DNA from 3 places in the Polymorphospora sp. NPDC050346 genome. Region 2 is predicted to be linked to each of the others. Evidence: riboswitches for the same ligand, from Rfam matches in the RefSeq annotation. Region 2 holds a riboswitch; each other region holds the start of a gene.

Region 1 (9,539 bases), on a different contig from region 2:
CAAGCGCGGTGACCTGGCCGCGCGTCGGCGGGTGCTGACCGTCGTACGCGACAAGGACGTGGTCTACACGCTGTTCGACCAGATCGCGCCGCGCTACGCCAACCGTCCGGGTGGCTACACCCGGATCGTGAAGACCGGTCCGCGCAAGGGTGACGCCGCCCCGATGGCGATCATCGAGCTGGTCGAGGAGCTCGTCGTCGCGGAGTCCGGCGGCGGCAAGAAGTCGGCTGCCCGCAAGGCGGCCCAGCAGGACAAGGTCGAGGCGCTCGCCCCCGCCGAGGCGGAGAAGCCCGAGACCAAGCCGGCCGCCGCCGAAGCGGACCAGGACGCCGAGGCGCCGGAGTCGGCGTCCGGCGACCACGGTGCGGAGGGCCCGGGCGACAAGGCCGAGGGCGAAGACACCAAGTAATCCGCCCACAAGGCACACCGGGCCCGGCACCCCGTCACGGGGTGCCGGGCCCGGTCATATTGGGAGTACGAAGTGGACGGACGAACCCGGGTACGGCTGGATGTGGCGTACGACGGCACCGACTTCTCCGGCTGGGCGGCACAGCCCGGGCGGCGTACGGTCGCCGGCGTCTTGGCCGAGACCCTGCACCGGATCTTCGGCCCGGAGGCGGTGACCGGGCTGACCGTGGCCGGCCGGACCGACGCCGGCGTGCACGCCTCCGGGCAGGTGTGCCACGTCGACCTGCCGGCCGCGGCCTGGGCCGACCGGGCCGACACGCTCGTCCGTCGGCTGTCCGGCATGCTCCCCGGCGACGTCCGGGTACGGGCGGCAACCGCCGTCCCCGACGACTTCGACGCGCGGTTCGCGGCCACCTACCGCCGGTACGAGTACCTGGTCACCGATGCCGCGCACGGGGTCGAGCCGGTGCGCCGGCACGAGATCCTGGCCTGGCCCCGGCCGCTGGACCTCGACCGGTTGAACGCGGCCGCCGCCGGCCTGGTCGGCGAGCACGACTTCGCGGCGTACTGCCGGCGCAAGGAGAACGCCACCACCCGGCGCGAGGTCACCCGCCTGGACTGGCGACGCGACACCGCCGGCATTCTGGTCGCGACCGTGCAGGCCGACGCGTTCTGCCAGTCGATGGTGCGCAGCCTGGTCGGGGCGATGCTCGTCGTCGGCGACGGGCGCCGCCCGCCGGACTGGCCGGCCGGCCTGCTGCGGCACCGCGAACGGTCCAGCGAGGTGACCGTGGCGCCGGCGCACGGGCTGACCCTCGTCGCGGTCGGCTATCCCGAGGACCCTGCCGCGTACGCGAGCCGGGCCGAGACCACCCGCCGGTTGCGGGTCGAGCCTCAGCTACCGGGCTGAGCCGCGGCCGCCGGCCCGGCCTCCCCGTCGGCGACGGTCGCCCGGCGCTCCAGCACGGTGCCGCGTAGGTGTAGTTCGATGACGTCGTAGAGGATCTGCCGGGCGTGCTGGTCGCCCGGATCGATCTCGTCGCCGGTGGCCTTCGCGATGACCGCGTATGCCAGGAAGTGGCCCCGGAAATGCCAGCCGACCTGGCCCGACGAGTGGACGACGGGTTCGGTGCCGGCTCCGGCGACCATGCCCTGGAAGCGACCGCTCTCCTCGGCGACGAGCGGCTTGATGCCTTCGTGGACCCGGCCGGCGGCGGCCTCGTCCACCAGGTTGAAGATCCCGGCGGTGAGCAGGTATTCGCCGCTCGGCGACCGGAGCGTGGCCCGTACGACCTGGGTGCAGCCGGCGCCGCCGAGCAGTTCGGCGATGCCGCCGCCCGCCGCGCCCGCGCAGTCCGGCGCCACCTCGGTCTTCAATACCTGGTAGGGCGGCTCCTTCGGGTTGATGACGAGGTCGGCGGTGGGGAAGACCTCTTCGACGGTGAGCGGCGCCGGATCGACGGCCTGTGAGGTGATGTCGCGCGGCTGTGCGACGGCCGGGCCGCCGGCGGCGCGGGCGTCGCGGCCCTTGCGCTCGTCGGCGACGAGGAAGTAGGAGGTGAGGCCGCAGACGCCGAGCAGCACCACCACGGCGATCCCGCTTATCAGGGCCTGGAGTTTCGCCTTCGCCGAGGGGCGGTTGGCGACGGGGCCGCCGATGGTGGTGTCCCGCCCGGGTTCGGGTGCGGGGGCCGGCCGGGGCCCGGGCCGAGGCCGGGCGGGGCCGGCCGGTGAACCCGCCGGTGGCGGGCCCGACCGGGTGGGACCCGGTGCCGGCGGCAGGGCGCGGGCGGGACCCGGCGGCAGGGCGCGGTTGGGACCCGGTGCCGGTGGCAGGGCCGGTCGGGCGGAACCCGGCGCTGGTGGCAGGGCACGGGTCGGGGCCGGCGACGGTGGGAGGGCCCGGGGCGGGCCGGGCGGTGCCGGCTGGCGCCGGGGCACGGGTGACGGCGCCGGGCGGTCGGGGGGCGTCCGTGCGGGGGGCGGGACCGGGGCGGGCCGTCCCTGGGCTGTCCGTGCCGGCCGGGGTGTCGGGGCAGGTGGGGTGTCCGCGTCGGCCCGGGCCCGGCGACGACCCGCCGGTGACGGGTCGTTCGCGGGACCGCGCGGGATCGCGGGTCGGTCGTCCGGAGGTGCGTACGGCTCGGTGGCCGGGCGACGGCGATGGCCGGAGGTAGGGGGCTCGGGAGGCAGGTAGCTGGGCAGGTAGTCCGCGATCGCGCCGGTGCCGGCCGGGGGCGGGTGCGGCCGGGGCGGTTTGCGGCCATCGGAAGCGGCCGGGCGGTGTGGGTCGGCCGGCTCGTCGGGTGGGCCGGACGGTGGTTGGGGTGACCGGCTGAACCGGGCGTAGGGGCTGGGTGGGGCGTGGTCGCGGCCCGGCGGGGATGGACGTCCGTCGGGGTGCGGCCGGTGCCCGTACACCATGCCGGTCAGGGTAACGGAGGTTGGAGATCCCTTACCGCACTTGAGGTTTTGCGTCAATCGAAAGAGTGGACCTTCTGGATGAACAGTACTTTTCGCACCATAGGAGCCAGGAGCGGTGCCGGGTACGCCGTGGGCGAGAATGCCTGACGTGACCGGCGACCACTACTTCACCGCTGAACCGACCAGCCCCGATCAGCGCCGCGACATCGAGTTCACCGTGGCGGGGCACGGTCTCACCCTGGTCGCCACCGGCGGCGTCTTCTCCGCCGGGCGGCTCGACCCCGGCACGGCCGTACTGCTGCGCAAGGGCGAGTTGCCCGTGGCCGGTACCACCGGCCACCTGCTCGACCTGGGCTGCGGTTACGGGCCGATCGCGTGCGCGCTGGCGACCGTCGCGCCGGCCGCCACCGTCCACGCCGTCGACGTCAACGCCCGCGCCCGGGAACTCGCCGCCGAGAACGCGGCCCGGATCGGCGCCGCCGACCGGGTCCGGGTCGCCGCGCCCGACGACGTACCCGACGACGTCGTCTTCGCCCAGATCTGGTCGAACCCGCCGATCCGGATCGGCAAGGCCGAACTGCACGCCATGCTCACCCGCTGGCTGCCCCGGCTCGCGCCGGACGGGGTCGGCTGGCTCGTCGTGGCCCGGCACCTCGGCGGCGACTCGCTCCACCGCTGGCTGGTCGATCAGGGTTTCCGGGTCGACCGGCACGCCAGCCAGAAGGGCTACCGGGTACTGCGGGTGACCCGCTGAAACCCGCTGTCGCCGGACCGGTCGGTTCGGGCACGATGCCCCGGTGGGTTATGTAGACGTCGCCGGGGTCGCGCACACGCTGCCCGACGGCCGCCAGCTGTTCGCCGACGTGTCGTTCCGGGTCGGTGAGGGCGCCAAGGTCGCCCTGGTCGGCCCGAACGGCGCCGGCAAGACAACGCTGCTGCGCATGGTGGCCGGCGACCTGACGCAGCAGACCGGTGCCATCGCCCGGTCCGGCGGGCTGGGCGTGATGCGCCAGTTCATCGGCATGATCGGCGACGACACCACACTGCTCGACCTGGCGCTGTCGCTGGCCGCCCCGGTGCTTCGGGACGCCGGCCGGCGGGTGGCCGCCACCGAGGTGGCGCTGCGCACCGCCGAGGCCCGCGGCAAGTACAGCAACGCGGCCGGCAAGGCGCAGATGGCGTACGCCGACGCGCTGGCCGCCTGGGGCGAGACCGGCGGCTACGAGGCCGAGGTGGTCTTCGACACCGTCGCCACGATCGTGCTCGACCAGCCGTGGGACGCCGTCCGGGACCGACCCGTACGCACCCTCTCCGGCGGGCAGCAGAAGCGGTTCGCGCTCGAACTGCTGCTCCGCGGCACCGACGAGGTGTTGCTCCTCGACGAGCCGGACAACTTCCTCGACGTACCCGGCAAGCGCTGGCTCGAACGGCGGCTGCGCGAGTCGGCCAAGTCCGTGCTCTACGTCTCGCACGACCGGGAGTTGCTGGCCCAGACCGCCGACCGGGTCGTCGCCGTCGAGGGCGGCAGCGCCTGGACCCACCCGGGCGGGTTCGCAAGCTGGCACGAGGCCCGGGTCGCCCGCCACGACCAGCTCGAGGAACGTCGGCGGCGGTGGGACGAGGAGCACCAGAAGCTGCGTGAGCTGATGCTGATGTACAAGCAGAAGGCCGCGTACAACGACGGGATGGCGTCGCGCTACCAGGCGGCGCAGACCCGGCTGCGCAAGTTCGAGGAGGCCGGTCCGCCACCGCTGCCGCCGAAGGACCAGGCCGTCCGGATGCGGCTCACCGGTGGTCGTACCGGCAAGCGGGCCGTCATGTGCGAGCAGCTCGAACTCGACGGCCTGACGTACCCCTTCGACGTGGAGATCTGGTACGGCGACCGGGTCGCGGTCCTCGGCGCCAACGGCACCGGGAAGTCGCACTTCCTGCGGCTGCTCGCCCGCGGCGGCACCGACCCCGATCCGGCGAACGTGCCGGTCGACGTCGGGGTGACACTGGCACCCGTCACCCACGACGGGGTCGTACGGCTCGGGGCCCGGGTCCGGCCCGGCCATTTCTCGCAGACCCACGACCGGCCGGAACTGATGGCGAAGACCCTGGTCGAGGTGTTGTGGCGCGGCGACGACCATCGCGACGGGATGGACCGGCACGCGGCGATGGCGGCGCTGGGCCGCTACGAACTCGCCGGCCAGGGCGACCAGCGGTTCGGCACGCTGTCCGGCGGGCAGCAGGCCCGGTTCCTGGTGCTGCTGCTGGAGTTGTCCGGGGCGACCCTGCTGCTGCTCGACGAGCCGACCGACAACCTCGACCTGGCCAGCGCCGAGGCACTCGAAGAGGGGCTGCGGGCCTTCGACGGCACGGTGGTGGCGGTGACCCACGACCGGTGGTTCAGCCGGTCGTTCGACCGCTTCGTGCTCTTCCGTGGCGACGGCGAGGTGGTCGAGGTGCCCGAACCGGTCTGGGACGTCGCCTGACGCCGTCCCGCATAGGCTCGGCGGCATGACTGAGATGCGCTACCGCCGGTTGGGTGACTCCGGGCTCGTGGTGTCCGTGGTCGGCATCGGCTGCAACAATTTCGGCCGCAAGCTCGACGCCGCCGGCACGAAGGCGGTCGTGGACGCCGCGATCGACGCCGGGATCAACCTCTTCGACACCGCCGACATCTACGGCAACCCGCACGGCGCCTCCGAGGAGCAGCTCGGTGCGGCGCTGCGTGGGCGCCGGGACGAGGTGGTGGTGGCCACCAAGTTCGGCATGAACATGGAGGGGGCCAACGGCGCCGACCGGGGTGCCCGTGGAGCCCGCCGGTACATCGTCCGGGCCGTCGAGGCGTCGCTGCGCCGGCTCGGCACCGACCACATCGACCTCTACCAGATGCACGAGCCCGATCCGGCGACGCCGATCGAGGAGACGCTGTCGGCGCTCGACGATCTCGTCCGCGCCGGGAAGGTCCGTTACCTCGGCAACTCCAACTTCGCCGGCTGGCAGATCGCCGACGCCGAGTGGACCGCCCGGACCCGGAACCTGACCCGGTTCGTCAGCGCCCAGAACCACTACAACCTCATCGAGCGGGACGCCGAGACCGAGGTCGTGCCGGCCTGCGAGCGGTTCGGGCTGGGCCTGCTGCCGTTCTTCCCGCTGGCCAGTGGCCTGCTCAGCGGCAAGTACCGGCGCGGCGAGAGCGCGCCGCAGGGCACCCGGCTGGCCGAGGACCGGTGGGCCAGGCGGCTGGCCGCCGCGCCCTGGGACCTGATCGAGTCACTGGAGAAGTTCGCCGCGGAGCGCGGCCGCAACCTGCTCGACGTCGCCATCGGCGGGCTCGCCGCCCGCCCCGCGGTCACCTCCGTGATCGCCGGCGCGACCACCCCGGACCAGGTACGCGCCAACGCGCGGGCCGGCGCCTGGGAGCCGTCCGCCGAAGACCGGGAGGCGCTCGCCACCCTGCTCTGACCTGGTCCCCCCTTTACGGGGACCGGACGGCAGACGTACTCTCGGTCGCGGAAGTGACCCACGGGAGCCCGGTGCACCGGGCTGAGAGGGGGGCTGCAGCCCCCGACCGTCGAACCTGATCCGGGTAATGCCGGCGCAGGGAGGAGTGCTGCTGTGCCGTCTTTCGGACGACTGCATCTCGTGACCGACACCCGGCCGGGCCGGGATCCGCTCGCCGTCGTACGGGCCGCCCTGTCCGCCGCCGGCGCCGAACTCGTCGTACAGGTCCGGGTCGAGGACCTGGCGAGCGACCGGGAGGCGTACGACCTGGCCGGCCGGGTCACCGACCTGTGCGCGGCGGCCGGAGCGACCTGCCTGGTCAACGACCGGCTGCATGTCGCGCTCGCGGTCGGCGCCGCCGGCGGTCACGTGGGCGCGCTCGACCTGCCCGTCGACGCGGCCCGCCGGGTGCTCGGCCCGGACGCGGTGCTCGGCGCCACCGCGCGTACCGGGGAGGCGGGGCGGGCGGCGGTGGCGGCCGGGGCGACCTATCTCGGCGTCGGGCCCTGCTACCCGACGTCGACCAAGGACGGGCTGCCGGCCCCGATCGGGCCGGCCGGGATCGCCGCGGTGGCCGGCGCGGTCGACGTGCCGGTCATCGCGATCGGCGGGGTGACCGCGGCCAGCGCCCCGGAACTCGTCGCGGCCGGTGCGTACGGCGTGGCCGTCGTCGGCGCCGTCTCGTCGGCCGCCGACCCGGCCCGGGCCACCGCCGAACTGCTCGCCGCGATCACGGCCGTCCGATGAGGCCGGACGTCGCCGTCGTCGGCGCCGGGCCGATCGGACTCGCCATCGCATGGCGCTGCGCCGCCCGGGGGATGAGCGTGGTCGTCCACGACCCGGCCCCCGGTTCGGGAGCGTCGGACGTGGCGGCCGGGATGCTGGCCCCGGTGGCCGAGGCGTACTTCGGCGAGGAGGAGCTGACCTCGCTGCTGGTCGCCTCCGCCGCCCGCTGGCCCGGCTTCGCCGCCGAACTCGCGCGGGCCGCCGGCACCGAGGTCGGCTATCGCGACGAGGGCACCCTCGTGGTGGCCCTCACCGCCGACGACCTGGCCGAGGCGGAGCGGCTGTGGACGTACCAGCGAGGGCTGGGGCTGCCGATCACGGTGCTGCGCCCGGCGGAGCTGCGGGCCCGCGAGCCCGGGCTCTCGCCGCGGGTGCGCGGTGGCGGGTACGCCCCCGACGACCACCAGGTCGACCCCCGGCGCCTGGTCGTCGCCCTGGCGGCGGCGGCGCGGCAGGCCGGGGTACGCGTCGAGCCGACCACGGTCACCGATCTGTCCACGGTGGACGCGGGCACGGTGGTGGTGGCCAACGGCGTCGGCGCCGCCGCACTGGCCGGCGTGCCGGTCCGGCCGGTCAAGGGCCAGGTGCTGCGGCTGCGCGCGCCGGACGGTGCCGCGCCCGGCTTCCGGCACGTGATCCGGGGCTACGCCGACCGGCGGCACGTCTACCTCGTGCCGCGCGCCGACGGCGAGGTGGTGGTCGGGGCGACCGTCGAGGAACGGCTCGACGACACCGTCACGGCGGGAGCCGTACTCGATCTGCTGCGGGCCGCGACCGACCTGCTGCCGGAGATCGCCGAATACCACCTCACCGAGACCCGGGTCGGCTGGCGGCCCGGCACGCCGGACAACGCCCCGATCATCGGTGCGCTGCCCGGCCGGCCGGGAGTGGTCGTGGCCACCGGGCACTACCGGCACGGCATCGTGCTGACGCCGCTGACCGCCGACCTGGTCGCGGACCTCGTCACGACCGGGGTCCCCGACCCGGTGCTGGACCCGTTCGGGCCGGCCCGCTTCACCACCGATCCGACGCCGAACTGAGAGCGGAGGCACGCCCGTGCCGGACGATCCGATCGAACTCACCGTCAACGGGGCCACCCGCCCCTTCACCCCGGGTACGACCGTCGCCGCGGTCGTCGCCGCCTCGACCACCCAGCACCGCGGCGTGGCGGTGGCCGTCAACGGCGAGGTGGTGCCGAGGGGCGCCTGGCCGGCGACCACGCTGCGGCCCGGTGACCGGGTCGAGGTGCTGACCGCGGCCCAGGGCGGCTGATCGCGGTGTCGTCGTTCGAACTCGGCGGGCAGACCTTCACCTCGCGACTGATCCTCGGCACCGGCGGTGCCGCGAACCTCCACGTGCTGGAACGGGCCATCCGGGCGTCCGGCACCGAACTGGTCACGCTCGCGCTGCGCCGGGTCGACACCGCCGCCACCATGCAGGGCGGGCTGCTCGACCTGCTCGACCGGTGCGGGGTACGGCTGCTGCCGAACACCGCCGGCTGCTACACCGCCACCGAGGCGGTGAAGGTCGCCCACCTGGCCCGCGAGGCGTTCGAGACGGACTGGGTGAAGCTGGAGGTCATCGGGGACGAGCGCACCCTGCTGCCGGACGGGGTGGAACTCCTCGCCGCCGCCGAACGCCTGGTCGCCGACGGGTTCACCGTGCTGCCGTACACCTCCGACGACCCGGTGCTGGCCCGCCGGCTGGCCGACGTCGGCTGTGCCGCGGTCATGCCGGCCGGGGCGCCGATCGGGTCCGGGCTCGGCATCAGCAACGAGCACCACATCCGGCTGATCACACAGTCGGTGGACGTACCGGTGATCCTCGACGCGGGCATCGGCACCGCGTCCGACGCCGCCCGGGCGATGGAACTCGGCTGCGCCGGCGTGCTGCTGGCCAGCGCGGTGACCCGGGCCGCCGACCCGGAGCGGATGGCCACGGCGATGCGGCACGGGGTCGAGGCCGGCTGGCTGGCCGCCGGTGCCGGCCGGATCGCCCGCCGGTCCCACGCCCTGGCGTCCACACCGGACGACGGGCGGCCACAACTGTGACCGGGCCGGGCGGCGTCGTCGTCCTCACCGACCGTCGGCTGGCCCACCGGCCACTGGTCGACGTGGTGCGGGGCTGTGTCGACGGCGGCGCCCGGTGGGTCGTGCTGCGGGAACGGGACCTTCCCCGGGCCGAGCGGACCAGGCTCGCGGACCGGCTGCGCGCCGTGCTCGCCACGGTCGGCGGGCGACTGGTCGTCGCCGGCCCCGACCCGTTGGGCGGCGACGCCGTGCACCTGGCCGCCGCCGACCCGTATCCGTCGCGGGCGCCGTCGCTGGTCGGCCGGTCCTGCCACGACGAGGCCGAACTCGACCGGCTGTCCACAGAGGACTACGTGACGATGTCGCCGGTCTTCCCGACCCCGTCCAAGCCCGGCTACG
Region 2 (9,539 bases):
TCGCCGAGCTGACCGATGGCGAGAGTTCGGAACTCGGCCCACTGCTGCGGCGGATGGCCGCCGCGGTGACGGCGTTGACGAGCCCGGAGCAGGTCTACGTGTGCCTGTGGTCGCACGCCGACGGCAGGCCCGGCCACATCCACTTCGTCGTCCAGCCGGTACGGCGCGAGGACATGGACGGCCACGACCGGTTCGGGCCGGCACTGCAGATGGCGATGTTCCAGGCCGGACAGACGCCTGATCCACGAGCGGTGACGGTGTTCGTCGAACGTTTACGTGACCACCTCGCGGCGGAGCCTTCCTGACCTGGTCGGGAGCATCCGGTCGTCGGGTGTGGAGCTCGCCGACAGTACCCAGGATTCGGGAGGCGTCCAGCCGTGCAGGAACCGCGTAGGGCCCGACAGCTCGGTATCGAGATCGGTGTGCTGCCGACGGGCGCCCACAACGCCATCACCGACGTCAGCGGTGTACGGGTCGGTCACACCACGATCGTGGCCGGCGACAGCATCCGTACCGGGGTGACCGCGGTCGTACCGGAGCAGTTGTTCACCCGGGCGGCGCTGCCGGCCGGGCTGTCCGTCGGGAACGGGTACGGCAAGATCGTGGGATCGACCCAGGTAGCCGAGCTGGGCGAGATCGAGACGCCGGTGTTGCTGACCGCGACCCTGTCGACGTTCCGGGTCGCGGACGCGTTGGTGACGTACCTGCTGGGGTTGCCCGGGCGGGAGGACGCGCAGTCGGTGAACCCGGTGGTCGCCGAAACCAACGACGGCTTCCTCTCCGACATCCGGGCGCGGCCGGTGACCGAGGAACACGTGCTCGCCGCCCTGCACGGTGCCACCGGTGGGCTGCCGGGCGAGGGGTGTGTCGGCGCCGGCACCGGCACCGGCGCCCTGGGGTTCAAGGCCGGCATCGGTACGTCGTCACGGGTGGCCACGACCTCGCGCGGAGCGGCGACCGTCGGTGTCCTCGTCCAGTCGAACTTCTCCGGCGTGCTGCGGGTGTGCGGGGTGCCGGTGTCGCGCGAGCGGATGGGCGTACCGGTGGCACCGGCGATGCCAGGAGCGGCGCCTGGGGCGGCCACGGAGCATCCGGGCAACTCCTGTGTCATCGTGGTCGCGACCAACGCCCGCCTGGACGCGCGCCAGCTCGGCCGCCTCGCCCGGCGCGCCATCTTCGCGATGGGGCGGGTCGGGTCGGACTTCACCAGCGGCAGCGGGGACTACGCGCTGGCGTTCGCCACGGCCGAACCGGGCCTGCCGGTGCTGCCGGAGGCCGATGTGGATCCGTTGTTCACCGCCGTCCTCGAGGCGACCGAGGAGGCGCTGCTGAACTCGCTGTTCATGGCGACGACCACGGTCGGGTTCAACGGCCACGTCAGGTATGCCGTCCCGCACGACAGGTTGCTCGCGCTGCTCGGTGAGCGTGGTGTGGCCCGTACGGGCTAGGACCACGTCCCCTCTTGGCCGGCCCACAGGCCGGCGAAGTGGCTGATCGGGCCGTTGCCGTGGCCGACCCGGAGCGCCGCGCCGTGGGTGATGCTCTCCGTCAGCCAGCGCTTCGCCCGGTCGACGGCATGCTCCCAGCCGGGTGCCTGCGGGCGCAGGGTCGCCAGCGCCGACGACAGCGAGCAGCCGGTGCCGTGGGTGTTGGTCGTCTCGATCCGTTCACCGGGGAACTCGAAGAGGTCCCGGCCGCCGGACAGCCGCCCGCCGGCGTCGACCAGGGCGTCGGAGGCCGACCCGTCGGCGAGATGCCCGCCCTTGGCCAGGACGGTGACGCCGTACGTGGCGGACACCCGGTGCGCCTGCTCGAGTACGTCGTCCCACCGGGAGACCGCGGGCTCGTCGGCGAGGACGGCGAGTTCGGGGATGTTGGGCGTGACGAGGTCGGCGTGCCGGACGAGGTCCCGGATCGCGTCGACCGCGCGCTCGTCGAGCAGCCGGTCGCCGCTGGTGGCGACCATGACGGGGTCGAGGACCACGACCGGCGGCCGCTGCCGGCGGAGCCAGTCGGCGACCGCCTCGATGATGGTCGAGTTGGCGAGCATTCCGATCTTCACGGCGTCGATCTCGACGTCGTCGCTGACCGAGTCGAGTTGTTCGGTGAGGAACTCGACCGGCGGGATGTGCACCGACCGGACTCCCATGGTGTTCTGGGCGACCAGGGCGGTGACCACCGCCATGCCGTATCCGCCGTTGGCGGCGATGCTCTTCAGGTCCGCCTGGATTCCGGCGCCGCCGGTCGGGTCCGTACCCGCGACGGAGAGGACGCGTGGTGTCTGCCGGTGGTCGGTCGGGTCAGTCGGGTGCATGGCCGCACGCCTTCCTGAAGGGAGCGGCGGCGCACCGGGCAATGGTGGACAGGCGTGGGCTCACCCGGACATCCCTTCGCTAGTACGAACTAGATCAGGTTCGACGGGTGTGATCTCAGCCCGCTCGAAGGGCGGGCACCCCGTGTCACTGCCGACATCGTATCCAGCCCGCGGGCCGGGTACGAGCAGTGAGACCGGGTGGCCCGGCTACGGGCGTCGCGACCGGCCGGGGTAGCGGATCAGCAGGCTCGCGTGCACCTCGTCGTCGCCGACCGCGCCGTAGACGTGGGGTACGTCGGAGATCCAGGTGATGTGCTGGCCGGTGCCGGCGAGGGCGGGCGCGCCGACGGGGCCGGCCCGGAGCAGTCCACTGAAGACGGTGACGTGTTCGGCCACCCCCCGCTGGTGTGCCGGTGAGGTCTGCGGTGGTCCGGGCGGCACCCGCATCCGGTAGAGCTCGAAGGTGACGTCGCCCTCGTCGAAGACCTGGAGCAGGGTCGCCTCGACCGCCGTACCGCGGATCGTCGCGGCATCCGTGCCGGGGGCGGCGAGTACGGCCGCCAGCGGAACCCCGAGTTCGGCCGTCACCGCGTAGAGCGTCTCCAGGGTCGGGTTGCGGGTGCCGTTCTCCAGGCCGGACAGGGTCGCCTTGCCGACGCCGGCGCGTCGGGACAGGGCGGAGAGGGAGACGCCCCGGGCCTCCCGGAGTTCGCGGACCCGCCGGCCGACCTCGGCGCCCTCGCCGCCTCCGTCGACCGCCGGTCGGCGGCTTGTACGACGCGAATCCATCCGGCTATGGTGCATGACCGGAGCGTTCCGTTTGCGGAACGGCCTGGTCATGGGGAGGACCGTCGATGGAACGCCTGGCGCAACCGGTGCTGGCCGGTGTGGTGACCGCCCTCGTCGGCTTCGCCAGTTCCTTCGCGGTGGTGCTCGCCGGGCTGCGCGCCGTGGGCGCCACCGAGCGACAGGCCGCCTCCGGTCTCTTCGCCCTCTGTGTCGTGATGGGGCTGGTGGCGATCTGGCTGAGCCTGCGCCACCGGCTGCCGATCAGTGTCGCCTGGTCCACCCCGGGGGCCGCCCTGCTGGTGTCGACCGGGGCGGTCGAGGGCGGGTTCCCGGCGGCCGTGGGCGCGTTCCTGGTCTCGGCGCTGCTCATCGTGGCGGCGGGCCTGTTCCCGGCACTCGGGCGCTGGATCGCCGCCATCCCGCAGCCGATCGCCAGTGCCATGCTGGCCGGCGTACTCCTCAGCCTCTGCATCGCCCCGGTCCGGGCGCTGATCGACGTACCGCTGATGGCGGCGCCGGTGATCCTCACCTGGGCGCTGCTGACCCGGTTCGCCCGCCGGTGGGCGGTGCCCGCCGCGCTCGTCGTGGCCGTCGTCGCGATCACGGTGTCCGGCCCGCCCGGCGGCCTGACCGGGGCGGCCCTGCTGCCGGTCCTCGAGTTCACCGCGCCGACCTGGAACGTGTCCGCCCTGGTCAGCGTCGCCCTGCCGCTCTTCGTCGTCACGATGGCCTCGCAGAACGTGCCCGGCATGGCGGTCCTGTCCAACTACGGCTACCGGGCGCCGCTGCGCCCGATCCTGGTCGGCACCGGGATCGCCAGCGGCCTGACGGCGCCCGCCGGTGGTCACGTCATCAATCTCGCCGCGATCACCGCCGCCCTGGTGGCCGGCCCGGACGCCCACCCCGACCGGGACCGCCGGTGGATCGCCGCGATGACGTCGGGCGTCGGCTACGTCGTACTCGGGCTGACGGCCGGGCTGGCGACGGCGTTCGTGTTGCTCTCCCCGCCGGTGCTGGTCGAGGCGGTGGCCGGGCTCGCGCTGCTGGGTGCGTTGGCCTCCGCCCTCGCCGCGGCGGTGGCCGCGCCCGAGGGGCGGGAGGCGGCGGCGGTGACCTTCGTGGTGACCGCGTCCGGCCTGTCGGTGCTGGGGATCGGGGCGGCGTTCTGGGGGCTGGTCGCCGGTGGGTTCATGCTGTTGCTGATGCGCAGCCGCAACCGCGGCGCCGCCGAGCCGCCCGCGCCGACGCCGACCACGACGCCGGAGCGCACCGAACCGCAGCCGGTGGGCGGCGCGGGCGGGCCGGTCAGCGTCCGGACGTCAGCTGATCCGTCCTGACCTTGAGCAGTACGACGTCGCCGGTCACCTCGGCGATCTGGTCGGCCGCCACGTAGTGGTCGGGAGTGCCGTCGACGCGCAGGTAGCCGGCCCGGAGCAGGCGGGCGGCGGCATCCGGGGGCACGTCCGGCGCCGCCGGTGTCTCGACCTCGGACAGGCCCTCACCGGCGCCGTCCGGCGGCGCCTGCACCGTCACCGCGTTGGGGTCGCCGGGCCGGGACGCGGCGACCCGGCCGATCTCCGCCCCGGTCGCGTCGACGACGCGCATTCCGGACTCGACCTCGGCGAACGGCGGATCGACTGGTGGTCGCATGGCGCCTCGGTACCCCGGGCGGATGCCGCCAAACCCGGCGGCCGCGCCCACCGGGCCGTCCCGTTCACCGCGCCGTCCCGTTCACCAGGCGGTCGGGCGGGCGGAGAGTTCCCGCCAGGTGCCGGGACCGTCGAGCAGGGCGCGTACGGCGTCGAGGGCGTCGTCCTCGCTGTCGAACTCGTAGAAGCGGGGGACGCCGTCGGCGCCCCCCGCGCGCTGCTCCACGTGCCACCGGTCGCCGTCGGCGCGAAGGTAGACGTCACGCCGGGCAAGTCGTCCCCACTTGCCGTTCCACCAGTGCTTTCGCTGTTCCATGCGCGGACCCTATCGAACAGGTGTTCGACAATGGCCGGCGCCCCGGCGTCAGCGCTGGGCCGGCGGCTGCTCCCGGTTGATCAGGCGGTCGAGGGCGTCGCCGTCGCGGCCCGGCGCCCGGCCGGCGGCGACCAGGGCGTCGCGGATCTCGGTGAGGAGCTTGACCTCCTCGCTCGGCGCCGCGGGCGGCGGCTCCTCGCCCCGCTTGCGCCGCTCGGCGAGCTTGTTCATCGGCATGACCACCAGGAAGTAGAGCACCGCGGCGGTGAGGAACAGGGTGATCGCCGCGTTGATGAACGCCGGCCAGTCGAACGGGATGCCCCGGAACTCGGGCGCGGTCTGTTCCAACCCGTCCCCGCCGGTGACCAGCAGGGTGACCACCCGGATCAGTGGTTCGAGGAACGACTTCGTGAACTGCGTCACCACCGCGGTGAACGCGGCGCCGATCACGATACCGACCGCCAGGTCGACGACATTGCCGCGCAGGATGAAGTCCTTGAAGCCCTTGAGCATTCCCAACCTCCGGGGAAGATTGCCGCTGTCGATCGACAACCTATGCCCGCAGTGGGGTCTCCAGGAAAGCACCCGCCTCGCGCGTCGCCCCTTCGGTGTCGCCGGCCCGGATCGCCTCGACCAGTGCCGAGTGGTCGACGTACCGGTCGGGGTGCAGCTCCGGCCCGATCGCCTCGGTCAGCGTGGCGCGCATCGCCGTACCGAACGAGGCGTACAGCTCGGCCAGCATCGTGTTGTGTGCCGCGGCCACGATCGTCGTGTGCAGGTCCGCGTCGGCGGCCACGAAGACCTCCGGCCGGCCGGACTCCCACGCGGCCTCCCGGGCCGTCAGCGCGGCGTCGAGCGCGGCGAGGTCTTCCGGCGTACGTCGTAGCGCCGCGAGCCGGGCCGCCTCGACCTCGAACGCCCGGCGTACCTCGACGGCCTCGGCGGCCCGGGCGGCCCGGACGACCTCCGGGGCCGCGGTGGGGGCCAGCCGGCGGGCGACCACACCGGACAGTTCGTCGGTCGAGGTGACGTAGGTCCCCGAGCCCTGCCGGCACTCCAGGACGCCGGCGTGCACGAGGGCCCGGACCGCCTCGCGGACCGTGTTGCGGCCCACGCCGAGCGACTCCACGAGTTGTGGCTCGGTCGGGATCTTGCTGCCGAGTGGCCACGCGCCGCTGGTCACCTGCTCGTTGAGCTGGTCGATGACCTGGCGGACGAGGGTCTGCCGGGCGCCGGCACGCGGCCCCGCCGGCGGCAGTGTCATCGGTTACAGCCTCGGCCGAAAATCATCCCATGATTGTATGGTCGCCGGTATGACCCCGCCACCCACCTCGCTCGCCGTGCCGGCTGCCCCTCGCGTGGAACCGCCGCCGGCCGCCCGTCGCGTGGAACCGCCGCCGACCGCCGTCGCCGGCCCGCCCGCCGACGGCAGCACCGGGAGCGGGCCGGCGGTCCGGGGCGGTCTGGTGATCCTGGTCGGCATCCTGCTCGTCGCGCTCAACCTGCGTACGGCGGTGACCAGCCTGGGCGCGCTCCTCGACGAGGTCCGGGTCGGGCTCGGCGCGTCCGGGGCGATGGCCGGCCTGATCACCACCATGCCGGCGATCGTCTTCTCCGTCCTCGGCGCGGCGACCCCGTGGCTGGTCCGCCGGATCTCGCCGGCCCGGCTGCTGGCCGTCGCGATGGCCGTCCTCGCCGCCGGGCAGGTGCTGCGGGTCCTCACCGGCAACCCGTACGCCTTCGTGGCGCTGACCGCCGTCGCGCTGGCCGGTGTCGCCATCGCCAACATCCTGTTGCCGATGCTGGTGAAGCAGTACTTCCCGGCCCGGGCCGGGCTGGTCACCGGGGCGTACTCGATGTCGCTGACCATCGGCACCGCGACCGCGGCCGCGGCCGCCGTGCCGGTCGCGCACGCGTTCGGCTCCTGGCGGGTCGGGCTCGGCGCCTGGGCGTTCCTCGCCGCGGTCGCGCTCCTGCCCTGGCTGCCGGCCGCGTTGCGGCGTACCCGGCCACCGGCCGCGACCGGTGCGGCCCCCACCGGTCGGATCCGGCCGGCCCGCACCCGGCTCGGCTGGGCCATGGCGCTCTACTTCGGGGTGCAGTCGCTGGGCGGGTACGCGGCGATGGGCTGGCTGGCGCAGATGTTCCGGGACGCCGGCTACTCGGCGCAGTACGCCGGTCTGCTGCTGGCGCTGGTCACCGCGTTCGGTATCCCGGTGGCGCTGATCATGCCCTCGGTGGCCACCCGGCCGGGGGCGCTGCGACCGGCGGTCCTCCTGCTGTCGACGGCGATGGCGGCCGGCTACCTGGGGCTGGCGTTCCTGCCGTACGAGGGTGCCCTGCTCTGGGTGGCCCTGCTCGCCATCGGACACGGCGCGTTCCCGTTGGTGCTGGCGACGATCGGCCTGCGGGCCCGGACGGCCGAGGGCACGGTCGCGTTGTCCGCGTTCGCGCAGAGCACCGGGTATGCCATCGCGGCGCTCGGCCCGCTGCTGGTCGGCATGCTCTACGCGGCGACCGGCGGCTGGCACCTGCCGATCGCACTTCTGCTGGTCGCGGTGGTCGTGCAGACGCTTGCCGGGCTGGCGCTGGCCCGGCCCCGCTTCCTGGAGGACGAGCCCGGCGCCGTGGCCGCCCGACCGCGGTGAGCGGCGGTCAGCCCGCGGCGGGCTTGGCGGTGCTGCCGTCGGCGACCGCCTCGGCCACCGTCGGATAGGTCTGGAGCACCTCGACCAGGCCACTGACCTCGAGGATGCGCAGCACGCCGCGCTGCGGCGCGGCCAGCCGCACCACCCCACCGGTCTCGTCGCAACTGTTCTTCGCCCGGACGAAGACCGACAGGCCGGTCGAATCGCAGAACGAGACCTCGGCGAGGTCGAAGACCAGCCGGTTACGGCCCTTGTCGAGCAGATCGGTGATCTGGTCCTGCAGTTGCGGCGCTGTCGCCATGTCGAGTTCGCCCGCGACCGACACGACGACCAGATTGCCCTGTTGCTCCGTGTGCACCGTCAACGACATCCGCGACCTCCCGCTTATCGTCCGAACGTTACTCCACGATCGGCCATCCGTCCCAGATGGGGCGGGGCGTCCGGCGGGGCGGAAGTGACCGGTGATGACGTCCGGCAAAATCATTGATGTGTAGCAACTAACGCCGCAGGGTGCGGTGATAGAGTCCGCCCGGTCCGACCCGGTCGTTCGTCGGCGGGTGACCAGGGAGCGAGGGAGGCACCGATGCCACTGGACGCGGACGCGAGTGGCCGGCTGGCCGCCCTGCTCACGCAGCACACCGAGCGGATCGTCAACCGCTGGACCGAACTGGTGTCCGCCTCGCTGCGCGGGCGGCAGAGCCGGGCCGAACTCCATCGGCAGGTGGAGGATCTGCGCCGCGGCCTCCAGGCCGCGCTCGACGCCGGCGGCGTCGACCTCGGCGCCGAATCCGCCGGCGAACTGCGGGCCGTGCTCGCCGACCTGTCCCGCAGCCGGGCCCGCCAGGGCTTCAGCGCCACGGAGACGGCGGTCAGCGTCTTCGCGCTGAAGGAGGTCCTGCTCGACCTGATCGACGTCCAGAACGCGGATCCGACCAACCTGCGGGACTACGTCGCGTTCGGCGCCTTCGTCGACCAGATGGGGCTGTTCACCTTCGAGACGTACGCCAAGGCGCGCGAGGAACTGATCGCCGACCAGGCCGAACAGTTGCTCGAACTGTCCACCCCGGTCGTCAAGCTCTGGGAGGGCGTCGTCGCGGTACCGCTGGTCGGCACCCTCGACTCGGCCCGGGCCCAGGTGGTGATGGAGCGGCTGCTCCAGACGCTGGTCGACACCGGCTCGCCGTACGCGATCATCGACATCACCGGCGTTCCGGCCGTCGACACCCAGGTCGCCCAGCACATCCTCAAGACCGTCGTCGCCGCCCGGCTGATGGGCGCGGACTGCATCATCTCCGGCATCCGCCCGCAGATCGCCCAGACGATCGTGGCCCTGGGCATCGAGTTCGGCGACATCGCCACCAAGGCCACCCTCGCCGACGCCCTGCGACACGTGCTCCGGCTGACCGGGGTCGAAGCCGGCCGCCGTGCGGCGCGGAAGGCACACTGACGTGGAACGCGTACCGGTTCTGAAGATCGGCGACATCCTGCTGGTCTCGATCCAGATCGACATGCAGGACCAGACCGCCGTCCAGCTCCAGGAAGACCTGGCCGAGCGGATCGTGCAGACCGGCTGCCACGGCGTGATCATCGACATCACCGCCCTGGACATCGTCGACTCGTTCGTCGGCCGGATGCTCGCCACGATCGCGTCGATCTCCAAGGTGCTCGACGCCGAGACGGTCGTGGTCGGCATGCGGCCCGCCGTGGCGATCACCCTCGTCGAGCTGGGCCTGTCGCTGAACGGGATCCGCACCGCGCTCAACGTCGAGCGCGGCATCGAACTGCTCGCCCGGTCCGACGACGAACTCGAGTACGACGACGAG
Region 3 (9,539 bases), on a different contig from region 2:
CGGTCCGGTCGGCGAGCGCGGCGACGAAGTCGGCGTCGTGGGTGACCGCGACGACGCCGTGCCCCGCGTCGCGCAGGCCGGCGAGCAGATCGACCAGTTCGATCCAGGTACGCCGGTCCTGGCCGAACGTCGGCTCGTCGAGCACCAGCAGGCGTGGTGCGGTGGCCAGCGCGGTCGCCACGCTCAGCCGCCGCGCCTCGCCACCGGAGAGCGTGTACGGGTTGGCGCCGGCGAGCCGGTCCAGCCGCAGCCGGGCCAGCAGAGTGTCCACGGTGGACTTGACGGTGGCGGGAGCGGCGCCGGTGCGGCGCGGGCCGAGCGCCAGTTCGTCGAAGACCGTGCCGGTGACGAACTGGTGCTCCGGGTCCTGGAAGACCGACCCGATCCGGCGGGTCAGCGCCGGTGCCCGCCAGCGGTGCGGCGGCCGGCGGTGGTCGGCACCGGCCAGGGCCGGCGTCGCCACCACCTGCCCGGTGCCCGGCCGGAGCAGCCCGCCGAGCAGCAGCGCCAGCGTCGACTTGCCGGCCCCGTTCGGCCCGAGTACGGCGACCGCCTCGCCGGCGCGTACGGCCAGGTCGGTCGGTGCCAGGCGCGGCGGCAGGCCGGCCGCCTCGGCGGTGAGCAGCACGTCGCCCGGTGCCGTCGTGGCCCGGCGGGCCGGGACCTGCCGGCCGGGCACCCACACGCCGCCGTCGGCCAGCGTGTCGCCGTGGCTGGCGAAGATCTGATCCGGTGCGCCGTCGGCGGTCACGCCGCCGGCCGGCGCCAGCACCACCACCCGGTCGACCAGCGGCAGCGCGTCGGCCACCCGGTGCTCGACCAGGACCATCGTGGTGTCCCGGCCGACCGCCCGATCGAGCGCGTCGCGCACCAGCGCCGCGCCGGCCGGGTCGAGGTTGGCCGTCGGTTCGTCGAGCAGCAGCAGGTCGGGGCGCAGGGCGAGGACGCCGGCCAGGGCGAGCCGCTGCTGTTCGCCGCCGGACAGCGCGGCGGTCGGCCGGTCCCGGTCGTAGGGGAAGCCGACCCGGTGCAGCGCCTCGTCGACCCGGGGCCAGATCTCGCCGGCCGGCACCCCCCGGTTCTCCAGCCCGAACGCCACGTCGTCACCGGAGCGCGCCATCACGAGCTGGCTCTCCGGGTCCTGGAAGACGATGCCGACCCGCTCCCGCGACTTGCGCGGGTCGAGCCCGTCGATCTCGACGGTGCCCTCCTGCTCGCCGGAGTCCTCGGCGAGCAGCCCGGCGAGCGCGGCGAGCAGGGTGCTCTTGCCGGCCCCGGACGGGCCGAGCAACAGCACCCGCTCGCCGTGCTCGACGCGCAGGTCGAGGCCGCGGACCGCCCACGCCTTACGGCCGGCGTGCCGCCACCCGAAGCCGCGCAGCTCGACGGCGCTCACCGGCGCCCCGCCGGGCCGTTGCCGGTCCAGGCCGAGTCCGGGTACGCGGGCGCCGCCGCGTACCCGGTCCTTGATCGGTGCATCCGGTTCAGACGGCGGTCCGCTCGCGGCCGGCCGGGAAGCGATCCAGGGCCCCGGTCCGGGCCAGCGCCCGGGTCAGCGCCCAGCCGCCGGCACCGGCGATCACGGCGGCGCTGATCACGGTGAAGACGAACATCGGGATCCGGTACGAGACGAGGTCGTAGCCGGCGTAGTAGCGGATCTGGTCGAAGACCGCGGCGGCCAGGCCGGCGAGCGCGCCGGAGACCACGGCCACCGGCAGCTTGAAGGAGCGGTAACGCAACGCGAGGAACGCGGCCTCCGCACCGAGGCCCTGGAAGGCGCCCTGCACGATGGCCAGGGCACCCCACTGGCTGCCGAGGATCACCGAGATGAACGCGGCGAGGAACTCGCAGTAGAACGCCGCCCCCGGCTTGCGGATCACCAGCCCGCCGATCACGCCGGGCAGCAGCCAGATGCCGTAGATGATGCCCTGGGCCCCCGGGAAGAAGGCGAAGGCGGGGTCGGTGGCGCTCCACACGAGGTTCCAGGCCCAGAAGATGACGCCGAACGCGACGGCGATCACCGACGCGACGACGATGTCGACCGTACGCCAGCGGCTGGCGGTGGGTTGTGTCATGGCTGTGCCTCCCAGTTCTTCGAGCGAACCAGGCAAGACGCACGCCACGACCGGACGGTCGTGGCGCGGCTGGAGAATCGACCGAACTCCCTGCGCTGGCATTACCCAGATCAGGTTCGAGGGTCTGCGGTGGTGTCCCGCACTCTCAGCGCTGTGCGCTCCCCTGTCGGATATGAAGTTGTGGCGCCGACGCTAGCACCGACGGTGATTTCGCGACAGCGCCGAGGTCGGATGTGGCCCCCGACACCTGGTCGCGCGGTAGGGTGGTCTGCCCCCACCGCGACCGTCCGTAGTGAAGGGACCAGCCTTCAGTGACCACGGCCAATGCCGCCCCCGACACCACGGGGGCCGGCCCCGCCAGCGGCACCGGACCGGCGGGCGGCGGCCCACCCGACCCCGGACCACCACCGCGCCGCCCGCTCCTCGGCGACCGGATCGGCTCGGTCGAGGTGCTCGCCGCGCTGCTGCTCCTGCTGGTGGTCTTCCGGGGGCCGCTCTCGACCGCGATCTCCAGCCCGCGCCTGCAGACCTGGACGACCGTGTTCGTCTCGGTCATGGTGCAGGCGGTGCCGTTCCTGGTCTTCGGCGTCGTGCTCTCGGCCGTGATCGCGGTCTTCGTGCCCCGCTCGTTCTGGGCCCGGGCGCTGCCGCGACACCCGGCCCTGGCCGTACCGGTGGCCAGCGCCGCCGGCGTGGTCCTGCCCGGCTGCGAGTGCGGCGCGGTGCCGATCGCCGGCTCGCTGATCCGGCGCGGGGTCACCCCCGCCGCCGCCCTGGCGTTCCTGCTCGCCGCGCCGGCGATCAACCCGATCGTGCTCGCCTCGACCGCCGTCGCCTTTCCCGGCAACCCGGAGATGGTGGTCGCCCGCGGCCTGGCCAGCATCGTCGTCGCGATGATCATGGGTTGGTTGTGGCTGCGGCTGGGCCGCGCCGACTGGATCCGGCTGCCGCACCGCCCCGAACTCGACGGCATGTCCAAGGGCCGGGCGTTCTGGGCGGCCGTACGCCACGACGTGGTGCACGCCGGCGGCTTCCTGGTGCTCGGCGCGATGGCGGCGGCCTGCATCAACGTGCTGGTGCCGGAGCGCTGGCTGCAACTGGTCGCCGACAACCCGGTGCTGTCGGTGCTGGTGCTGGCCGTGCTCGCCGTGCTGCTGTCGATCTGCTCGGAGGCCGACGCCTTCGTCGCCGCGTCGCTGTCGCAGTTCTCGCTGACCTCCCGGCTGGTCTTCCTGGTCGTCGGCCCGATGGTCGACCTCAAGCTGGTGTCGATGCAGGCCGGCGTCTTCGGCCGGCGGTTCGCGTTCCGGTTCGCCCCGGCCACCTTCGTGGTGGCCGTACTGGTGGCCGTCGGGGTCGGTGTGGTGCTGCTGTGAGCGGAGGACGGCGATGAACCGGCGGGCCCAGGCCGTGGTGCTGCTGCTGCTCGGCGGCTCGGTACTCAAGGCCAGCTTCACCGACATGTACCTGCGCTACGTCAAGGAGGGGCTGCGGCCGTTCCTGATCGCCTCCGGTGTCCTGCTGGTCGCGGTCGCGGTGATGACGCTGCTGCACGACCTGCGCCCCCGGCCGGGCACCACCGGCGCCGGGCACGACCACGAGCACGACGACCACGGCCACGAGCACGGGGGCAAGGGACACCACGAGCCACGCGTCGGCTGGCTGCTGATCGCACCGGTGCTCGGCCTGCTGCTGGTCGCCCCGCCGGCGCTCGGCTCGTTCGCGGCCGGCCAGGCCGGCACCGCGCTCTCCAGCCAGCGGGCCGACAGCTACCCGCCGCTGCCCGAGGGCGACCCGGCGAAGATCAGCGTGCTCGACTACGCGTCCCGGGCGATCTTCGACGGTGGCGCCTCGCTGACCGGCCGGACCGTGCAGCTCACCGGCTTCCTCGCCGAGGGGCCGGGCGGCGAACCGATCCTGGCCCGGATGATCCTGTCCTGCTGCGCCGCCGACGGGCGGCCGATCAAACTCGGGATGAGCGGCAACGTTCCGGTCGGGCTGCCCGCCGACAGTTGGGTCGAGGTGGTCGGCGGCTACACCGACCGTGTCATGACCGACCCGGTCAACGGCGAGGACATCCCCTACCTCCAGGTCGAGTCCTGGCGACAGGTGGACCCGCCGAAACAGCAGTACGGGTAGCCGACGTACCGTGGCGGGAGTGGAGATCACCCAGGCGGCCCCGCTCACCCGCGCCATGCTCGCCGCGGACCTCGTCCGGCTCGGCGTACGGCCCGGATCGGTGCTCGTCGTACACGCCTCGATGCGCCCGCTCGGCTGGGTGTGCGGCGGCCCGCAGATCGTCGTACTGGCCCTGCGGGACGTGCTCGGCCCGGACGGCACCCTGGTCGTGCCGACCCACACCCCGGACAACTCCGACCCGGCGAACTGGCGCAACCCGCCCGTACCGGAGCACTGGTGGGCGACCATCCGCGACGAGATGCCGGGCTTCGACCCGGCCGTGACGCCGAGCCGCTGGATGGGGGCGCTCGCCGAGCTGGTGCGTACGTCGCCGGGAGCCCGGCGCAGCGACCACCCGCAGGTGTCGTTCGCGGCCCTCGGCGCCCGGGCCGGCGACATCGTCGCCGACCACCCGCGGGCCGGGATGCTCGGCGACGCCTCGCCGCTGGGCCGGCTCTACGACCTCGACGCCGACGTGCTGCTGCTCGGCGTCGGCCACGACTCCAACACCTCGCTGCACCTGGCCGAATACCGGCAGCCGGACCCGCCCCGGGACCGCCTCGGCGCCGCCGTGCTGACCGGCGACGGCGGCCGGGAATGGAGCTGGTGGGACGACGTCGACCTCGACGAGGGCGACTTCGAACTGCTCGGCGCCGACCTGGACGGGACCGGCGCGGTCCGGTTCGGCGAGGTCGGTGCCGCCCGGTGCCGGCTGATGCGCCAGCGGGCCGCCGTCGACTTCGCCGTGGACTGGATCGCCGCCAACCGATGAACCCGGAGGACCGATGACCCTCAGCGCCGATGCCTACCTGTCCGTCGTCCGGTCGACGATCGACCGGGTCTCCGCCGGCCAGCGCGAAGCTGTCGAAGGAGCCGCCGACCTGATCGCCGCGGCGCTGGCCGCCGACGGGGTGGTGCACGCCTTCGGCACCGGCCACTCCGAGGCGCTCGCCATGGAGATCGCCGGCCGGGCCGGGGGACTGGTCCCCACCAACCGGGTGGCGCTGCGCGACGTGGTGATCCACGGCGGTGAGTCGCCGAGCGTGCTCGGGCCGACCCTCGAACGCGACCCGGCCGTCGCCCACCGCCTGCTCGACCTGCTGCCGGTAAGCCCCGCCGACGTCTTCGTCGTCGCCTCCAACTCCGGGGTCAACGGGGCGATCGTGGAGTTCACCCAGCTCGTCAAGGAGCGCGGCCACGGCCTGATCGCGATCACCTCGCGGGAGCACTCGGCCGGCGTCGAGTCGCGGCACCCGTCCGGGCGCAAGCTCGCCGACCTCGCCGACGTGGTCCTCGACAACGGTGCCCCGTACGGGGACGCGACCCTGGAACTGCCCGGCGGCGGCGCGGTCGGCGCGGTCTCGTCGATCACCGCCGCCCTGCTGGCGCAGCAGATCGTGGTCGAGGTCGTGCGCCGGCTGGTCGACGCCGGGCAGACCCCGCCGGTCTACCTGTCGGCGAACATCCCGGCCGGCGACGCGCACAACGAGGAGTTGGAGCGGCGGTACGCCGGCCGGATCAGGCGCGGTAGCTGAGGTTGTTTCGTCACCCCTCCGCCGGGGCATTCACGGGCGTTGTCATCGGCGGGGTGCCATAGGAGGCGTCAGGTGGCCAAGGAGACCGAGAAGCAGCGTTGGCAACGCAACTTCGCCGACCTGCTCCAGGAGTTGCGGGTCGCGCAGACCGGCGTACAGATTCTCTTCGCCTTCCTGCTCACGCTGCCGTTCAGCAGCGGCTTCCCGGACACCACAGCGTTCCAGCGGGACGTCTACGTGGTGGCGCTGCTGTCCGCGGCCGGCGCCACCGCGCTGATCATCTCGCCGGTCGCGTTCCACCGGGCCCTGTTCCGGCAGGGCCGCAAGCCGGAACTGGTCCGGTACGCCCACGCCGTCGCCAGCGGCGGCCTGGGATTCATGCTGATCGCGATGGTCAGTTCGGTACTGCTGATCACCGACTTCATCCTGCCCCGGCCGGTCGCCTTCATCCTCAGTGGCATCACCGCGATCTTCTTCCTCGTCTACTGGGCCGGCCTGCCGTTCCTGCGGCGCAACTGGGGCGACGGGGACGAGGACGACCTCGACGACGAGGAGGCACCCACGTCGACCCGGTGAATCGGCCACGCCAGTTTTCGCCGGCGTCGGATTGGTGATCGTCTGCTGTTGAGGCAGTCGACACGCCGGCCGCCGACGCCTGAGCAGCAGACGATCACTGGATGGCTGTGCGTGCCCGTGTCTGGGCTGCCCCGATCTTGCTTGTTCAGATGCTGAATCAACAGACCCTGTCCTGGGTATTACCGGTCAGTAGCGTGATGGGAAGCAGCACGCTGAGCCGTACCCGGAGGAGGGGGTTGCCGTGACGACGACGCAGGACGAACGCCCGGCGGCGGGCGGGATCGACGGCGGTGCCGGGCCACTGCCGATGGAGGCCGGCCAGGTCTCGGAGAAGGAGGCCCGGCAGGTCGCCGAGGCAGCCCGGGAAACCGAGTGGGGCAAGCCCAGCTTCGGCAAGGAACTCTTCCTCGGCCGGCTCCGGCTCGACCTGATCGACCCGTGGCCGCAACCGGACCCGGAGCGGGTGACCAAGGCCGACGACTTCCTCGCCCGGCTCGGCGAGTACGTCCGCACCGAGGTCGACGGCGCACAGATCGAACGCGACGCCCGCATCCCCGACGAGGTCTTCCGCGGCCTCGGCCGGCTCGGCGCCTTCGGCATGAAGATCGACGAGGAGTACGGCGGCCTCGGCCTGTCCAACCTGCACTACTGCCGGGCGCTGATGCTGGCCGGCTCGGTCAGCCCGGCGATCGGCGCGCTGCTGTCGGCACACCAGTCGATCGGCGTACCGCAGCCGCTGAAGATGTTCGGCAGCGCCGAGCAGAAGAAGCGCTTCCTGCCGCGACTCGCCGCCGGTGAGGTGTCCGCGTTCCTGCTCACCGAGCCCGACGTCGGCTCCGACCCGGCCCGGCTCGGCGCGACCGCCGAACCCGTCGAGGGCGGCTTCAAGCTCAACGGCGTCAAGCTGTGGGCCACCAACGGCACCGTCGCCACCCTGCTGGTGGTGATGGCCCGAGTGCCGGCGACCGACGGGCAGCGGGGCGGCATCACCGCCTTCGTCGTCGAGGGCGACTCGCCGGGCATCACCGTCGAACGGCGCAACGAGTTCCTCGGCCTGCGCGGCCTGGAGAACAGCGTGACCCGTTTCCATGACGTGTTCGTACCGGCCGACCAGGTCATCGGCGGCGTCGGCAAGGGACTCAAGATCGCCCTGACCACGCTGAACACCGGCCGGCTGTCGCTGCCCGCGATGTGCGTCGGCGCCGGCAAGTGGTCGCTGAACGTGGCCCGCGAATGGGCCGCCGAACGGGTCCAGTGGGGCCGCCCGGTCGGCGAGCACGAGGCGGTCGCCAAGAAACTGTCCTTCATCGCCGCCAGCACGTACGGCATGGAGACGATGCTCGACCTGTGCTGCATGCTCGCCGACGACGACCGTAACGACATCCGGATCGAGGCGGCCCTGGTCAAGCTCTACGCCAGCGAACTCGCCTGGCAGGTCGCCGACGAACTCGTCCAGATCCGCGGCGGCCGCGGCTACGAGACCGCCGACTCGCTCGCGGCCCGCGGCGAGCGGCCGGCCGCCGTCGAACAGATCCTGCGCGACCTGCGGATCAACCGGATCTTCGAGGGCTCCACCGAGATCATGCACCTGCTGATCGCCCGCGAGGCCGTCGACGCCCACCTGTCGGTCGCCGGCGACATCATCGACCCGGACGCCGACCTGACCCGCAAGGCCCGGGCCGGCGCCCGGGCCGGTGCCTTCTACGCCCGCTGGCTGCCGACCCTCGCGGTCGGCCGCGGCCAGACACCGACCGGCTACGCCGAGTACGGCCCGCTCGCCGGCCACCTGCGATACGCCGAGCGGACGTCGCGCAAACTCGCCCGCTCCACGTTCTACGCGATGTCGCGCTGGCAGGGCCGGATGGAGCGTAAGCAGGCGTTCCTGGCCCGGATCGTCGACATCGGCGCGGAACTGTTCGCGATGGCGGCGACCTGTGTGCGGGCCAGGGCCGAGCGGGAGACCCGGCCGGAGGGAATGGAACTGGCCGACCTGTTCTGCCGGCAGGCCCGGCTGCGCGCCGAACGGCTCTTCGCCGAGTTGTGGGACAACACCGACTCGATCGATGTGAAGGCGGCGAAGCGGATCCTCGGCGGCCGGTACACGTTCCTGGAGGACGGGGTGGTGACCCCGGCCACCGATGTCGACCAGGTGGCCGCCTGGGAGCCGGGACCGGCCACGGTGCGCGACGTCCGCCGCCGCATCCCGCCGGCCGACTGACTGGTGGCGCCGCGCGTCCGGTGAACGGCCGATACCGGGCGCGCGGCGCCGATATCGTCACCGCATGGTGGGCGGCATCGGCAAAGGATCGACCTGGTGGGCACGGGCGTCGGGCTCGCGCTGGGGCGAGGCGTTCACGATTCTCGGCCTGACGGGAGCGGTGCTGCTCCTCGCCCGGCATCTGCGGCCACTGACCTGGGAGTTGGGCGGCTGGCTCAGGTTCGGCACCGACATGTCCGCCCCCGATCCGACCCCGGCGATCTGGCTGTGCCTGGTGGTGTGGGCCGCGGTCGTCGCGGCGATCCTTGCGAACCGGCCGCTGGTGGCAGCGGCGGCGGCGTGGTTCGGGGTGTCGGCCGACGCGCTGCGCCTGGTCCTGATGTCCCGCTGGGCGGGCGAGTTGGCCTGGTGGTCGATCCTTCTGGCGCTGCTGCTGGCCGGGGTGCTGAGCGTGGCCGCCCTGAGCCGTCCTACCGGCTCCGCACTGCTGGGCCGCGGGCGTACGGCCCTGGTCGTCGGCGCCGGAGTGGTCGCCGCGTCCGCGCCGATGGCGGAATCGCTGCTCTGGGTGCGGGACGGCGGTCTGCTCACCCTGGACCTACGCCGGAGTGCCATGTTGGCGGGGGCGACTTACCTGGTGATCGCCGTACTGCTCCTGCCCGCCGTCGCCGGTGGCCGGCCACCCGTACGGCGACGGGTGTTCGCGCTCCTGCTGCCGATCGTCACCCTGCTCGTTGTCGCGCAACTCTCCTTCGATCAGGCGTTCTCGGGGCTGATCCCCGCGGCCGGACCGCTGCCGTCCGGTATCGCGGGACTGGTCACCGCGCCTGCGCTGGCCCTGCTTGTCCTGGTCACTGGGGTGGCCGTGGTCCGGTTCGTCGAACGGGCCCACCCGGCCGACGTCGCCGTACCACGGCCCTGAGGTCCACCGCTGGCGGCCGGTCAGCGCTTGCCGGG

Evidence for each region. Region 2 has a riboswitch for thiamine pyrophosphate ahead of thiD (bifunctional hydroxymethylpyrimidine kinase/phosphomethylpyrimidine kinase). Riboswitches for the same ligand answer to the same signal wherever they lie in the genome.
Region 1: linked by a shared signal. The riboswitch ahead of thiE (thiamine phosphate synthase) and the one ahead of thiD (bifunctional hydroxymethylpyrimidine kinase/phosphomethylpyrimidine kinase) in region 2 are both predicted to bind thiamine pyrophosphate.
Region 3: linked by a shared signal. The riboswitch ahead of AB0I42_RS30585 (ECF transporter S component) and the one ahead of thiD (bifunctional hydroxymethylpyrimidine kinase/phosphomethylpyrimidine kinase) in region 2 are both predicted to bind thiamine pyrophosphate.

What each region holds. Positions count from the first base shown of each region.
Region 1 is NZ_JBFAKM010000002.1:403,918-413,456, reverse strand. Features, by position in the region: gene rplQ (50S ribosomal protein L17) at 1-409, shown strand, start outside; gene truA (tRNA pseudouridine(38-40) synthase TruA) at 482-1,318, shown strand; gene AB0I42_RS04385 (hypothetical protein) at 1,303-1,998, opposite strand; gene AB0I42_RS04380 (methyltransferase) at 2,981-3,586, shown strand; gene AB0I42_RS04375 (ATP-binding cassette domain-containing protein) at 3,630-5,309, shown strand; gene AB0I42_RS04370 (aldo/keto reductase) at 5,344-6,285, shown strand; TPP riboswitch at 6,337-6,444, shown strand; gene thiE (thiamine phosphate synthase) at 6,439-7,071, shown strand; gene thiO (glycine oxidase ThiO) at 7,068-8,150, shown strand; gene thiS (sulfur carrier protein ThiS) at 8,182-8,382, shown strand; gene AB0I42_RS04350 (thiazole synthase) at 8,382-9,161, shown strand; gene AB0I42_RS04345 (thiamine phosphate synthase) at 9,158-9,539, shown strand, end outside.
Region 2 is NZ_JBFAKM010000027.1:1,182-10,720, forward strand. Features, by position in the region: gene AB0I42_RS24860 (hypothetical protein) at 1-305, shown strand, start outside; gene AB0I42_RS24865 (P1 family peptidase) at 378-1,448, shown strand; gene thiD (bifunctional hydroxymethylpyrimidine kinase/phosphomethylpyrimidine kinase) at 1,445-2,314, opposite strand; TPP riboswitch at 2,369-2,467, opposite strand; gene AB0I42_RS24875 (XRE family transcriptional regulator) at 2,522-3,103, opposite strand; gene AB0I42_RS24880 (benzoate/H(+) symporter BenE family transporter) at 3,169-4,440, shown strand; gene AB0I42_RS24885 (hypothetical protein) at 4,409-4,753, opposite strand; gene AB0I42_RS24890 (hypothetical protein) at 4,835-5,068, opposite strand; gene mscL (large conductance mechanosensitive channel protein MscL) at 5,117-5,581, opposite strand; gene AB0I42_RS24900 (FCD domain-containing protein) at 5,622-6,332, opposite strand; gene AB0I42_RS24905 (MFS transporter) at 6,382-7,716, shown strand; gene AB0I42_RS24910 (STAS domain-containing protein) at 7,724-8,086, opposite strand; gene AB0I42_RS24915 (STAS domain-containing protein) at 8,300-9,163, shown strand; gene AB0I42_RS24920 (STAS domain-containing protein) at 9,165-9,539, shown strand, end outside.
Region 3 is NZ_JBFAKM010000040.1:35,824-45,362, forward strand. Features, by position in the region: gene AB0I42_RS30580 (ABC transporter ATP-binding protein) at 1-1,396, opposite strand, end outside; gene AB0I42_RS30585 (ECF transporter S component) at 1,485-2,075, opposite strand; TPP riboswitch at 2,145-2,250, opposite strand; gene AB0I42_RS30590 (permease) at 2,510-3,451, shown strand; gene AB0I42_RS30595 (TIGR03943 family protein) at 3,465-4,214, shown strand; gene AB0I42_RS30600 (AAC(3) family N-acetyltransferase) at 4,234-5,025, shown strand; gene AB0I42_RS30605 (SIS domain-containing protein) at 5,039-5,788, shown strand; gene AB0I42_RS30610 (DUF6328 family protein) at 5,861-6,364, shown strand; gene AB0I42_RS30615 (acyl-CoA dehydrogenase family protein) at 6,672-8,582, shown strand; gene AB0I42_RS30620 (hypothetical protein) at 8,647-9,504, shown strand; gene AB0I42_RS30625 (hypothetical protein) at 9,525-9,539, opposite strand, start outside.